2 regions of the Paraclostridium bifermentans genome follow, and region 2 is predicted to be linked to the other one. Evidence: predicted binding sites of a transcription regulator. Region 2 holds the regulator's gene; the other holds the start of a gene.
What was found. The regulator HrcA, encoded in region 2, represses chaperone genes, less so after heat shock. The targets are predictions, from matches to a motif close to TTAGCACTCNNNNNNNNNGAGTGCTAA.
Positions count from the first base shown of each region.

Region 1: a site for HrcA is predicted at 5,146-5,172, ahead of clpB (ATP-dependent chaperone ClpB). Genes of this name have one in related genera too.

Region 1 covers NZ_CP079737.1:1,445,564-1,453,352, reverse strand. The annotation lists gene KXZ80_RS06910 (glycoside hydrolase family 10 protein) at 1-915, opposite strand, end outside; gene KXZ80_RS06905 (DUF362 domain-containing protein) at 1,158-2,303, opposite strand; gene clpB (ATP-dependent chaperone ClpB) at 2,481-5,075, opposite strand; gene KXZ80_RS06895 (hypothetical protein) at 5,306-5,719, opposite strand; gene KXZ80_RS06890 ((2Fe-2S)-binding protein) at 5,891-6,190, opposite strand; gene KXZ80_RS06885 (bifunctional 2',3'-cyclic-nucleotide 2'-phosphodiesterase/3'-nucleotidase) at 7,131-7,789, opposite strand, start outside.
Region 2 covers NZ_CP079737.1:695,577-703,365, reverse strand. The annotation lists gene dnaK (molecular chaperone DnaK) at 1-1,703, opposite strand, end outside; gene grpE (nucleotide exchange factor GrpE) at 1,771-2,325, opposite strand; gene hrcA (heat-inducible transcriptional repressor HrcA) at 2,341-3,360, opposite strand; gene hemW (radical SAM family heme chaperone HemW) at 3,464-4,594, opposite strand; gene KXZ80_RS03410 (APC family permease) at 4,789-6,120, opposite strand; gene lepA (translation elongation factor 4) at 6,380-7,789, opposite strand, start outside.

The sequences.
Region 1 (7,789 bases), 750 kb from region 2:
ATTTGTACCTTCCACTACATTAGACCACCATCTCACTAGTGTTTCATATGGATTTTTTTTGTCGTTGGTTGCCCAATATATTTGTGGCGCTATAAAATCTACAGTTCCTTCTTGTATCCAAGTTAGAGGGTCTGAGTATAAAGCATAATAACCTTCTTGTGCATTTGTGTTAGATCCATTTATATCACTACTCTTATTCTTCCATACTGGGAAAGGACTTATTCCAAACTGAACTTTTGGATTTGTAGCTTTTATAACTCTATATATAGTTTTTATTAAATAATTTATGGCTGATCTTCTGTAATCTCCAACATTCACACATTCCCAACAACCACATTTACAAATCCATTTACACTCACATTTTGGCATAGGATAACCTTCTGGATAGAAATATTCATCAAATATTATTCCGTCTACATTATAATTAGAAACTATTTCAAAAACTGTAGTTGCTAAATAGTTTATTACCTCTCTATCTTCAGGATTATATGAAAGTGCATCATTAAATTCCAAAACCCAATCAGGATTTAATTTTGCTGGATTATTATCTGCTAACACACTTAAATCAGTCCCTTTAGTAGTTATTCTATATGGATTTAACCATCCATAAAATTGCATATTTCTTTTATGTGTTTCATCTAACATAAATTGAAGTGGATCATACCCTGGATCTTTTCCTTGTGTTCCTGTAAGATACGATGACCATGGATTGATTTTTGATTTGTAAAAAGTATCTGATGTAGGTCTGATTTGAACCATAACTACATTAAAATTTAGACTTTGCAATTTATCTAATAACTGTATGAATTCTTTCTTTTGTGCTTCAGCATCATTTTTTGTCTTGGGCCAATCTATATCATATACTGTTGCCACCCATACACCCCTAAACTCATATAGTTTGCAGTCTACCCTCATGAAACACTCCCCCTAAAATAAATTTTGTACTTTTAAATTACACTGACACTTTTTATTATATGTATTTCATTATAGTTTTGTTAAACACTATTTTAAAAAGCTAGTTAAAATAAACAAATTTATTTTAACTAGCTTTTTATACTTATATATTTATCTCTCTCTTTAAATACTGTCTTCCACGTTGGTATATTGTTAATACTTGATATTCAAATCTTTTCATATTTACTCTCCAATTATTATTTTTATTTTATTAACTTAAAGACTATACTTCGCTTTATGTCTATAGCTTTTTTAGGACATAATTCGTGGCAGCAAAAACATCTTATACATTTACTTAAATCTATTTCTATTTTTGAATCTAAACTTATAACCTTTGCTGGACATGCCTCTATACACTTTTTACATTTCACGCACTTATTGTAAGAAACAACTGGTTTTGGAGTTAATAATTTCGTAAGAGGTTCATGTATAAACTTAGGTAAAGTCGATGATAGTAATCTAAAATCTTTGCTTGTTTTTGGTATTTTAAAATCCTTTACAACAAATTGGCTTATATCATCACCTATTGCTTTAACATCGCTTAAATCATTCTTTATGTATCCTCTTTTTATACTTCCTCTTACAGTTGGAACCTTGTTTATATCTAAATTTATAAGTTTGCAGGCTATTGAATCTAACGCATATGGACTTGTTGATACTAAAGTTGTTCCAATATGTCTCGGACTTCCTGCAGAAGGTCCTTCTCCTTCCATGCCAACAATTCCATCCATAATAGTTAGTGTTGGATTTACATATGAACATATATCTAATAATACATCTTCACAAAATATTTCTTCACTTGGAAATCTATAATGTATTTCTGCTTTTTTTAATCCCGCAATAGATCCATATAGATTTTTAACTCCTCCAGTAAATGTAGCCATACCATGAGTCTTTAGTTTACATATATTAATTATATGATCAACGTCTTTTATTGGAGTTATTATATCCATAAATCTTAATGCTTTAGAGCTTTCATTTTCTACTTTTACTTCACTCACATCATAGTTTAGAGTTACACCTAATTCATCCGCTATATCTTTCATTCCAGTTGATTTGTATATACCTTTTAAAGCTGATGTAGTATATGGTCCACCTGGACTATCAGCAATTACTATATCACAATTTAATTTAAGAAGCATTTCACATACAACTTTAACCACTATTGGATGTGTTGTTGTAGCTTCTTCTGGTATCTTTTTCATAAGTAAATTTGGTTTTATTAATACTTTGCTATTTGGATTTATATATTTTTCTATTCCGCCAATATCTTCTAAGTTTTTCTCTATTGATTTTTTTATATTTTCATAGTTATAATCATCACATTTCCTTATTGATACAAATTTCATAATAATCCCCTCTTTTAGTCATTTAAATTACATTCTTTTTTTATTTTAGCATAAAAAAATTTGGTACGTTTATATTTAAAGTTATATGGCGTTACAATTTTGTCACTCAAAATTTAAAATTACACAAAAAATACTACCTAAATTTAGGTAGTATCTTTTTAACTTTATTTCATTAAACTATTTTACAGATATATTTATATTTTCATTTTCTTCATCAACTACTATAGTGCATCCGTTATATATTTCTCCTGCTATTAACTTTTTAGCTATCATAGTTTCTAGTACATTGCTTATATATCTTTTTAATGGTCTAGCTCCGTAAATTGGATCATACCCTTCGTTAACCATTATGTCTTTTGCTCTTTCTGTAATTTCAATTTCTATGCTCTTATCTTGTAATCTATTTCTTAAAGATTTCATAAAGATGTCTATAATTTGTTTTATTCCTTCTTTATCTAATGGTTTAAACATTATAATATCATCAACTCTATTTAAGAATTCTGGCTTAAATCTTCTCTTCATTTCGTTCATAACCAACTCTTTAGCTTCATCATTAACATTTTCACCAGATTCTAATAAATATGAACTACCTATATTTGAAGTCATTATTATGATAGTATTTTTAAAGTCTACCGTTTTACCTTTATTGTCAGTAAGTCTTCCATCATCTAATATTTGAAGGAATAAGTTGAATACATCTTCATGTGCTTTCTCTATTTCATCAAATAATAATACAGAATATGGATTTCTTCTTACAGCTTCTGTTAACTGCCCACCTTCTTCATATCCTACATATCCTGGAGGAGGTCCTATAAGTCTTGATACTGCATGTTTTTCCATATATTCAGACATATCAATTCTTATAATATTATCTTCACTATCAAATAGGTTATTAGCTAGCGTTTTAGCAAGCTCTGTTTTACCTACTCCTGTAGGTCCTAAGAATATAAATGAACCTATTGGCTTATTCTCATCTTTAAGTCCTGCACGAGCACGTATTACCGCATTACTTACAGCAGTTACAGCTTCATCTTGTCCAATTACTCTTTTGTGTAGTTCATCTTCTAACTTTAATAGTTTTTCTCTTTCTCCCTCTACAAGTTTAGTAACTGGTATACCTGTCCACTTAGCAACTATTTGAGAAATTTCATTTTCTGTTACTTCTTCTTTTAATAAAGCATTTTCATAGCTTTCTTGCATTTTTTCTTCATGTGCCTTTATTTGTTCTTCTAATTTAGGTATTACTCCATATTTTAATTCTGCTGCTTTGTTAAAGTCATATTCTCTCTCATACTTTTCAACATTTCCTTTAGCTTCATCAAGCTGTGCTTTTAAATTTCTTATTTCTAATATTTGACTTTTCTCTTTTTCATACTTAGCAGTCATTTCGTCGTTTTTAGATTTTAATTCAGCTAATTCTTTTCCTAATTTTTCAAGTCTTTCTTTACTTTTCTCATCATTTTCTTTTAGCAATGCTTCTCTTTCTGTTTCTAATGTTAATAATTTTCTTCTAACTGTATCCAGCTCTGTTGGAAGAGAATCTATCTCACTTCTAATCATAGCTCCAGCTTCGTCTATTAAATCTATAGCTTTATCTGGTAAAAATCTATCTTGTATATATCTATCAGACAATTTTGCAGCTGCAACTATAGCATTATCATGTATTCTTATTCCATGATGAATTTCAAATCTTTCTTTAAGTCCACGAAGTATTGAAATCGTATCATTAACACTAGGTTCTTCCGCCATAACTGGTTGGAAACGTCTTTCAAGAGCCTTATCTTTTTCAATATATTGTCTATATTCATCAAAAGTAGTTGCTCCTATACAGTTTAATTCTCCACGAGCTAACATAGGTTTTATTAAGTTTCCAGCATCCATTGCTCCATCAGTTTTTCCAGCTCCAACTATTGTGTGTATCTCATCTATAAATAAAATTATCTTGCCTTCTGCACCTTGAACTTCTTTAAGAACTGCTTTTAATCTTTCTTCAAATTCACCTCTGTATTTAGCTCCTGCAATTAAAGAACCCATATCTAAAGAGAATATTACTTTATCCTTTAATCCTTCAGGAACATCTCCTCTAACTATTCTTTCAGCTAACCCTTCCACTATAGCTGTTTTACCAACTCCTGGTTCTCCTATTAATACAGGATTGTTTTTAGTTCTTCTTGATAATATTCTTATGACTCTTCTTATTTCTTCATCTCTTCCTATTACAGGGTCTAACTTGTTTTTCTTAGCTAATTCTACTAAGTTTGTAGCATATCTAGCTAATGCTTCATAAGTTCCTTCTGGATCTTGAGTTTCTACCCTTTGATTTCCTCTCACCTTTGATAATACATTTAAAAAGTCATTTTTATTTATATTATATTGCTTTAATATCTTACCTATATTTGTTTTTGATTCAACTTCCATTATTGCAATCATAACATGTTCTACACTTATATATACATCTTTAAATTCTTTAGATATTTCTTCTGCTTTAATTAAAATTTCATTTATCTTTCTTGTAGCTGTTACTCCTTGTGAATTTATCCCTTCACCATGTATTTGTGGTAATTTATTAAGTTCTGAATTTATGCTGTTATTAAATGCATCAACAGACACGTTCATCTTTTCTAGTATATTTGGAATAAGACCATCTTCTTGATTTACAAGTGCACTTAATAGATGTATTGCATCCACTTGTTGATTGTGATTTTTTACCGCTATATTAAAAGCTTCATTTAAACCTTTTTGTACTCTTACTGTCATTTTTTCTATATTCATATACACAATACCTCCGTTATCTATAATATATGTTAATTACTTATAAGTAATAATTTCTAAAATCATTTTGTTATCACTCTTTAACATCGAGTGCTAATAACTTGTTATTAATATAATATATTTATGATTTAGCTTTGTCAATATATTTTTTTATTTTTATGTTCTTATACAAAACAAAGCTACTCCTTAATGAATTAAGGTGTAGCTTTAAATTTATCATTTATTCTATTTTAAATTTTTATTCCATCTACTAAATTTCCTATTGAATCTTTAATTGTTTGGTATACATCAGAAGCCCATTTAACAATCATATTATTTTCATTTAATCCAAAACCATTCGAATTTTTTTCAAATATGTCAATATTATCTTTAATTTCATTTGGTATTTCTTTAATTTTTTCTATCTCACCTTCTCTGAAATCTTTATCACCTATAAAGTCTTTTGTATATCCAATTACATCAGAAGTAATATTTTCAAATGCTGAAGCTGCATCTTCTAATATGCTTGAGATAGAATAGTGTTTTTCAGAATCTGATTTTTCAAAAAGATTAAAGTTTCCTAATGCTTCACATCCTGTGGCACTGAAAATAACAATTGATAAAGTTAATACTATAGCTAATTTTTTATATATCTTAATATTCATTTAATCATCTCCTTAGTTAGTTTATAAATACATTTTAATATTTAATTCTTAAACTAATCTTTCCTTAATCTTAAATAATTCTTAAAATTTATTTTCCTAAATTTTCAAACTAAAAAGGGATATGTATTAATACATATCCCTTCTTGAATCCATAGTAAAAATCATAATTAATTATCTTTTATTTTCTATGATGTTTGATATAATTCCTTTACATCTTCCACATCCCGTACCTGCTTTAGTTACTTCTCCAACCTTTTCAACTGTATCAGCTCCGTTTTTTACTGCTTCTACTATTGTTTCAATTAATACATTCTTACATTTACATGCATTTTTTATAAGAGTTTCTACTTCTTTAAGTTCTTCTTCACTTTCAATAACTATATCTGATATTTCTTTAAGTTCCTCAACAGTTCTAGCACCTTGTCCTTGAGCTTTTCTTACTTTTAAATATTTTTCCATTTCTAATGCCATATCTATATCTCCTAATCTTTAATTATTTTCTTTAATATAAATAAATTGTTATGTTATATATAGATATATCCATTATTAATAGATTATAAACAAAATTCTTAAAATTAAATTTTTTACTTTTATTCAATATAAAAAGCACTGATTTGATAGTATTCACTTTCAAAATCAGTGCTTTTTTAGGAGTAATATTAATTACATCCTATTCCTCTTTTGACTTTTATTAAATATAGTTTGCAATTTAGCTTGAACTCTAACCTTTGGACTTTAGACTAAAACTAACTGCACTCTAGTAGACCGAGGGCTTCTAGTAGATTCATTATACTTAATATGATACTTTTTCAAGTACCTAGTCACCATAACTTCCAAAGAGACTACCAAAAGGTTAGATATAATCTAGCTTTTGCGTAGTAAGTTTTGGTTTGACAATTAAACTTAATTAACTGTCTGATTATATATTAACCATTTTATCTAGTAATATGTATCTTTTTAAAAACTTTTTAATCATTTATCTTTTTTATAAGTTAAAATTATTGTCTAGTCATTATTATTATATTTATACAATACAAAAGCACTGATTTGATAGTATTCACTTTCAAAATCAGTGCTTTTTTTAGGAGTAATATTAATTACATCCTATTCCTCTTTTGACTTTTATTAAATATAGTTTGCAATTTAGCTTGAACTCTAACCTTTGGACTTTAGACTAAAACTAACTGCACTCTAGTAGACCGAGGATTTCTAGTAGATTCATTATATTTAATACGATACTTTTTTAAGTACCTAGCCACCATCACTCCCAAAGACACTACCAAAAGGTTAGATATAATCTAGCTTTTGCGTAGTAAGCGTTGGTTTGACAATCAACCTTAATTAACTGTCTGATTATATATTAACCATTATCATAAATAATATGTATTTAATTTAAATTTTTTATTTTTAATTAATCAATTTTGCCATCAAAGTTCTGATCTAAGTTTACTAAATTAGGATTTTTGTTTATATCTGGTTTGTTTAATCCAATCGTTCCATCATTATCACTATCTAATTTTGAAAATGCTTCAGCATATTTTTCAAAAGCTTCTAAATCACTCATAATAACTTCATAGTTTGTTTCTTTGAACGTAGTAAATCCGTCTCCGCCTTGTGCTAAAAATATATTAGCTACAGTATTTATCTTCATATCATCAGTTACTTGTGTTTTATTTTCATCTTTTAAATTTATGCTATCTACTTTTACAACCCAGTTACCATTAACAAGTTCTGGGTGCCATTTATATGTAAATCCTTCTACTTGTAACATTCTTGGTCTATTATATTTTCCTTGTCGCATACCAATTACCCAATCATGTATATTCTGAGTTTCTAAAATTGTTTTTAATTGTGCCCCACTTAATGTAAGCTTCGTTAAATCATTTCCAAATGGTTGTATTGTGTAAACATCTTCATATGTTACATCACCTTGTTGTAAATCAGCTCTTACTCCACCTATATTCATCATTGATATCTGAACATCTTCACCTTTTTCTTTAGCTGCCCATAGTTGAGCATCTGCTATCATTCTTCCAAGTTCTGATTCTCCATTTGCACCTTCTATATTTC
Region 2 (7,789 bases):
TTTTTGTTTAATTCTTCTAAAGCTTTATTTAATTCTTCAGCTGTAACGTCTTCTTTAGCTTTTAATTCTTTTAATTTAGCTATTTCTTCTTCAACTTCAGATTTAGCATTAGCATCAACTTTATCTCCAGCATCAGCTAAAGTTTTTTCCATTTGGTATATAGTAGCTTCAGTTTGATTTAATGCTTCTATTTTTTCTTTCTTTTGTTTATCTACTTCAGCATTCATCTCAGCTTCTTTAACTTTTGCTTGTATTTCTTCTTCACTTAAGTTAGTTCCTGAAGTTATAGTTACCTTTTGCTCTTTTCCTGTTCCTAAATCTTTAGCTGTAACGTGTACTATACCGTTAGCATCTATATCAAAAGTAACTTCTATTTGAGGTATTCCTCTTGGAGCTGGTGGTATATCAGTTAATTGGAATCTACCTAAAGTAGTGTTGTCAAAAGACATACTTCTTTCACCTTGTAAAACATGTATATCAACAGCAGTTTGGTTATCTGCAGCAGTTGAGAATACTTGAGATTTTTTAGTTGGTATTGTTGTATTTCTTTCTATTATCTTAGTCATTACATTACCCATAGTTTCTATTCCTAAAGATAATGGAGTAACGTCTAGAAGTAATAAGTCTTTAACATCTCCAGCTAAAACTCCACCTTGTATAGCAGCACCTGCAGCAACACATTCATCTGGGTTTATACCTTTGTGAGGTTCTTTTCCTATGAATTTCTTAACAGCTTCTTGAACAGCTGGTATTCTTGTAGATCCTCCTACTAATAATACATCATCTATATCAGAAGTTGAAAGTCCAGCATCTTGTAATGCTCTTCTAGTTGGTTCCATAGTTTTTTCTACTAAGCTTGCTGTTAACTCATCAAACTTAGCTCTTGATAAATCTATGTTAAGATGTTTTGGTCCTTCAGCTGTAGCTGTTATGAAAGGTAAGTTTATATTTGTACTCATTGTTGAAGATAATTCTTTTTTAGCTTTTTCAGCAGCTTCTTTTAATCTTTGAAGCGCCATTTTATCATTTCTTAAATCTACACCTTCAGATTTTTTGAATTCTTCAGCTAAGTAATCTATTATAACTTGGTCAAAGTCATCTCCACCTAATCTGTTGTTACCAGCAGTAGCTAAAACTTCAAAAGTTCCATCTCCTATTTCTAGTACAGATACGTCAAATGTTCCTCCACCTAAGTCAAATACTAATATTTTCTTTTCTTGATCTAATTTATCCATACCGTAAGCAAGTGCAGCTGCAGTTGGCTCATTTATTATTCTCTTAACATCAAGTCCTGCTATTCTACCTGCATCTTTAGTTGCTTGTCTTTGAGCATCTGTAAAGTATGCTGGAACTGTTATAACAGCTTCAGTTACAGGTTGCCCTAAGTAGCTTTCAGCATCTGATTTTAATTTTTGTAATGTTATAGCTGATATTTCTTGTGGACTATAATCTTTTCCATCTATATTAACTTTGTAATCAGTTCCCATGTGAGTTTTTATAGATATTATTGTTCTATCTGCATTAGTAACTGCTTGTCTTTTAGCAGGCTCTCCTACTATTCTTTCTCCATCTTTTGTAAATGCAACTACTGATGGTGTAGTTCTCATTCCTTCGCTATTTGCTATTATTTGAGGTTCTCCACCTTCTAATACTGCAACACAAGAGTTTGTTGTTCCTAAGTCAATTCCTATTATTTTTCCCATTTTAATATCCTCCTTAAAAATTTATATGTTAATTGATATTAATTCAATTTTATTTTTTTATTCTATGTTAGCAAGATACTTTAACCATTGATGGTCTTAGCACCTTTGTACTTAATTTATACCCTTTTTGTAAAACCATAACCACTTGGTTTGCTGGTGTTCCATCTACTGATTCTTGCATAACTGCTAAGTGTAGGTTTGGATCAAATTCTTGACCTTCAGCTTCTATTTCTTCTAGTCCGAATTTTTCAAATGTAGCTTTTAATTGTTTTTGCACCATATCTATGCCTTTATACATGTTATCTTCTTTATCTGTACAAGCATCCATAGCTCTTTCCATGTTATCCATAACAGGTATTAATTCATTTAATATTTTTTCATTAGCAAATACACCCATAGTTTCTTTCTCTTGTTGAGTTCTTCTTCTATAGTTTGCGTACTCTGCTTGAAGTCTTTGAAGAGTATCTGTAAGTTCTTCTATCTTGCTATCCTTCTCATCAGCTTCATCTACTTCTTTAGCTTCAGTAGCCTCTTCTATAGCTTCTTCGATAACTTCTTCTACTTCCTCTGATGCATTATCTTTTATATCTTCTTGTAATTCTTCTTGTATATTGTTTTCCAAAACTTACACCCCTAACTATTTTTTGTTTAGTAGTAGTCCCATGTAATTTAATATAGAGTATACTTTTGAATAATCCATTCTTGTTGGACCTATCAAGCTTATTTTACCTACTACATTTTTATCTATATTGTAAGTTGCAGTTATAATACTACAATCTTGAGCTACCTCACATTCATTATCGCTTCCGATAATTATATTTAGGTTTTCTTTTTGTATTCCTTTAGATTTAAGCATACTCGATATATTTTCTTTCTCTTCCAGCATATTTAGAAATGTTTTAGCTCTAACAACATCACTAAATTCTGGAAAATTGAATATATTAGTTGCCCCGCTTAAAGATATCGCTGTGTTGCTTTCTTCAAAATCGAAGTTTAGTGCATCAATAAGCTTATCAATAAATAAAGAGTTTTCTGTTATTTCATATTTTATATAGTTTAGAAAATCTTCATCAATTTCAGTTATATTTTTTCCTGAAAGCTTCTTAGTAAGATTATCAGAAATTAAATTAAGTTTAGATTGATCAATCTGTATATTGGTTGATATAATAGTATTTTTTATTTCACCTTTTTCTGTAACTATTATTAAAACCATACTTTTTTCATCTAATCCAACCAATTGAACATGTTTTATAACTTGAATATTTGATGTATTTTTAGTAACAGCTATAGTTGTGTAATTAGTTAGCCTAGATATCAACTTAGATGTTTCATGTATCAAATCTTTCATATAATTCATGTTTTGGTTTATTGACTCTTCTATTAAATGCTTTTCAATATCATTTAATTCACATGTACTCATTAAAGAATCAACATATAACTTATATCCTTTTTCTGAAGGAATTCTCCCTGAGGAGGTATGAGGTTGAATCAAATATCCTAATTCTTCTAGGTCAGCCATTTCATTTCTTATAGTAGCTGCACTAACTCCTAGCTCATACTTTTTAGAAAGAGTTCTAGACCCTACAGCTTCTGCAGTTTCTATATAATCTTTAACAATAGCTTTAAGGATATTTAGTTTTCTTTCATTTAATTCCATATAATCCAAAGCCTCCTCTTTTGTTAGCACTCATTTAGTTGGAGTGCTAAAAGATTATATATATTTTATATCACTTTAAATTTGCTTTGTCAACACTTTTTGATTAATTTAAAAATTCTATGAACACACTATTAGAAATTTCTCTTCCTTTTTGAGTAAGAGAAATGTTTTTTCCGTCAAATCTAACAAGCTCTCTTTTTATAAGCTTATCCATGACTTCTTGATATATATCATAAAAATCTGTATCAAATCTTTCTTTAAATACATCTATATTTATGCCTTCATTCATTCTAAGTCCCATAAATATAAATTCCTCTATCTTATCTTTTTTCGTTAATTCTATTTCTTCACTAACAGGCCTTATATTTTGCATAATACACTTATTGTATTCACATATGTCTTCTATATTTGAATATCTACTATCCCCTATAAATCCTGACGCTCCTGGACCTAACCCTAAATAGTTGTCACACTTCCAATATATAATATTATGTTTACACTCTAAATCTTCTTTTGAATAATTAGATATTTCATACTGGTTATATCCATGTCTTTTTAAAGTATCGATTGTATAGTTATACATATTTATATCTGTATCTTCATCTAGTAATTCAAATTCTTTATTTTGATACATATCATATAACTTCGTTCCCTCTTCTAATATAAGTGAATACGCAGATATGTGTGACGGATTTAACTTTATAATTTTATCCAATGTATCTTTCCATTCTTGAGTTTTTTGGTTTGGAAGCGCATACATTAAATCTATATTTATATTTTTAAATCCTATATCTAATGCATCGTAATAGTTTTTCTCAAATTCTTCATATGTATGTATTCTTCCTATAGATTTTAAATGATAATTTTGAGTAGTTTGAAGCCCTATACTCAATCTATTTATACCCATTTTTTTCATAGCTTCAAGCTTTTCTCTATTTATTGTTCCTGGATTACATTCAATAGTTATTTCTGCGTCTTTTTTTATATTAAAATTCTCATTTATATTATTAACAAGTTCTTTCAGTTCATCTACAGTTAAAATGCTTGGAGTTCCTCCTCCAAAGAATACTGTATCAAAACACTTGTCCTTAAATTCACCTTTATAAAATTTCATTTCTCTTTCTATATTTATTAGATATTCTTTCTTTTGATTACTATTAATTTTATACGAGTTAAAATCACAGTAATAACATTTTTGCGCGCAAAACGGCACATGTATATATAGTCCTAACATAATTACTCCTTAATATTTAAATATAATTATATATATTATACCTCAAAACATAACTATTCTAATCTTATTCATCTAAAATTCACATAAAACATTCCTTTATTGAATTTCTATATAAACCAAGTAATAATTTTCTTAAATACAAAAAAGAGATAGTAAAATTACTATCTCTTTTTTATCTATTTTTAAATAATTAATTAATTATTTTTTTGTTTTTTTGACATTACTGAGTAAACTGGTAACCCTATAGCCGTAACTATTAATCCACCAGCAGCTACTAAAGTATTATTCATTAATTGGTTAACTATAACGAATAATCCACCAGCTATTGCTATTAATGGTATTATTGGGTATAAAGGCACTCTGTATGGTCTTTCTAAGTTTGGTTGATCTTTTCTTAACTTCATTACTCCTATGAAAGTTAATACATAGAATACCCATATTATGAATATTGTTAAATCTGTTAATAAGTTGAATTGTCCTGATAATGCATATAAACAAGCAAGTATTGCCATTAAGAATATTGCATTTGCTGGAACTCCACCTTTATTTAACTTACATAATGCTTTACTTCCTGGTAATGTACCTTCACAAGCTAATGCGTAAGATACTCTAGGTCCAGTTAATAAGTATCCATTTAATCCACCGAATACAGATATTAATATACCAACTGTTACTATTTTACCACCCATTGGTCCAAATATTCTTTCTGCAACTAATGATGCTGGAGCACTTACTGTTGCCATTTCACTAGCTGGTACAACCCATAAGTAAGCTAAGTTTATAACTACATAAACAGCCATAACTATTGATAAACCACCAACTATAGCTTTTGGTAAGTCTTTACCTGGGTTTTTCATTTCTCCTGCTATAGATCCAACATTTATCCATCCATCATATGCGAATAATGCTGCTATTAAAACTTGACCTAAAACAGCTCCCATAGATAAGTTTTCACCTATGAATGGAGTTGTTATTGAGTTATCTCCTGATCCATTTATAAATCCGAATACTATTATAACAGCTAATGGTATTAATTTACATATAGTTGCTACAGTTTGTATTGTTCCACCTAATTTAGATCCTACTGTGTTTAAAACTGCTAAAAATAATATAATTCCTAATGCTATTGGTAATACAACTGCCATATTAGTCTCACTTTGACCTATTAAAGTAGCTGCTTGTTGAGCAAATATTACACCTAATGCTGCCGCTGTCGCCGGGAAGAATAATACCGCTTGCATCCACCCTGTTAAAAATCCTAATCTGTCTCCATATATCTCTTTGATATATATCATCATACCACCAGTTTTTGGTATTGCTGCAGATACCTCTGCTGCTGTAAGTCCAGCTGCTATTGTTATAACACCAGCTATAACCCATGCTAACATACCTAATCCTGGTGCTCCACCTGTTGCTGAATATATAGCTTGAGGTTTAAAGAATACCCCTCCACCTATAACCATACCAACAACTGTAGAAAGCGCTGCCGAAAAACCTAAAGTTTTTTGAAGTCCCTTGTTGCTCATCGTTTTCCTCCTTATATTTTTGCTTTATTAAAATGTCCAATATGAATATTACTACATTTTTTTATAAATAACAATACATTTCGACACTTTTATTTTTTTTTTTACGGTAGTTTAAATAAATTTATTTATTTTATAATTTAGGATAACCATTACCTCATTATTTTATTAAATTTTGGTTAGTTTTTATACTAAATTTTCTACATTTTTTGATTATTTCTACAAAAAAAATGAAGGGAAAATTCCCTTCATTTTATAATAATTAGCTATCTAATTTTAATACAGACATGAACGCTTTTTGTGGAACTTCTACAGATCCAATTTGTCTCATACGTTTCTTACCTTCTTTTTGTTTTTCAAGAAGTTTCTTTTTACGTGATATATCTCCACCGTAACACTTAGCAAGAACGTCTTTTCTAAGTGCACTTATAGTTTCTCTAGCCATTACCTTATTACCAACTGCAGCTTGTATAGGTACTGGGAATTGATGTCTAGGTATTTCACCTTTTAATTTTTCACACATTGACTTCCCTCTTGAGTAAGCTTTACTTTCATGAACTATAAAGCTAAGTGCGTCAACTTGTTCTTTGTTTATTAATATATCTAATTTTACAAGCTTAGAAGGAACATAATCCTTTAACTCGTAATCTAATGATCCATATCCTCTTGTTCTAGACTTTAGAGCATCGAAGAAATCATAAACAACTTCATTAAGTGGAAGATCATAGTGAAGCATTACTCTTTTTTCATCTATGTATTCCATATTTATCATATCTCCACGTCTCTCTTGGCAAAGTTCCATAACTGTACCTACATAGTCTTTAGGAACTATTATGTCACCTTTTACCATCGGCTCTTCTATCATTTGTATCTCATCACGTTCTGGTAAGTTAGCTGGATTTTGTACCATAACTAATTCCCCATCAGTTTTTGTTACTTTATATATAACAGATGGTGCTGTAGTTATTATGTCTAAATCGAATTCTCTTTCTAATCTCTCCTGGATTATCTCCATATGTAATAGTCCTAAGAATCCACATCTAAATCCAAATCCTAATGCTGCTGAACTTTCAGCTTCAAATTCAAGAGCTGCATCATTAACTTGTAGCTTCTCTAAAGCATCTCTTACGTTTTCGTACTTTTCTCCTTCACCTGGGTATATACCACAATAAACCATTGGAGTAGCCTTTTTATATCCTGGCATTGAATTTTCAGTTGGGTTGTTAGCATCAGTTATTGTATCTCCGACACAACAACTTCTTATATCTTTTATACTAGCTGCAATGTATCCAACATCTCCAGCACTTAACTCATCTAACTCTCTTTGTCCTGGAGCCATAACACCAACTTCAGTTACTTCAAACTTTTTATTAGTGTTCATCATTTTTATAGTCATACCTTTTTTAACTGTTCCCTCATATACTCTAACGTATGCTACAACCCCTTTATATGCATCATAATATGAGTCAAATATTAATGCTTTTAAAGGAGCTTCTTTATCACCTTGTGGTGCTGGAACATTTTTAACTATAGCTTCTAGTACATCTTCTATGTTTAATCCACTTTTAGCTGATATAAGTGGAGCTTCACTTGCATCAAGCCCTATTATATCTTCTATTTCTGTTTTTATTTCATCTGGTCTTGCACTTGGTAAATCTATTTTATTTATAAC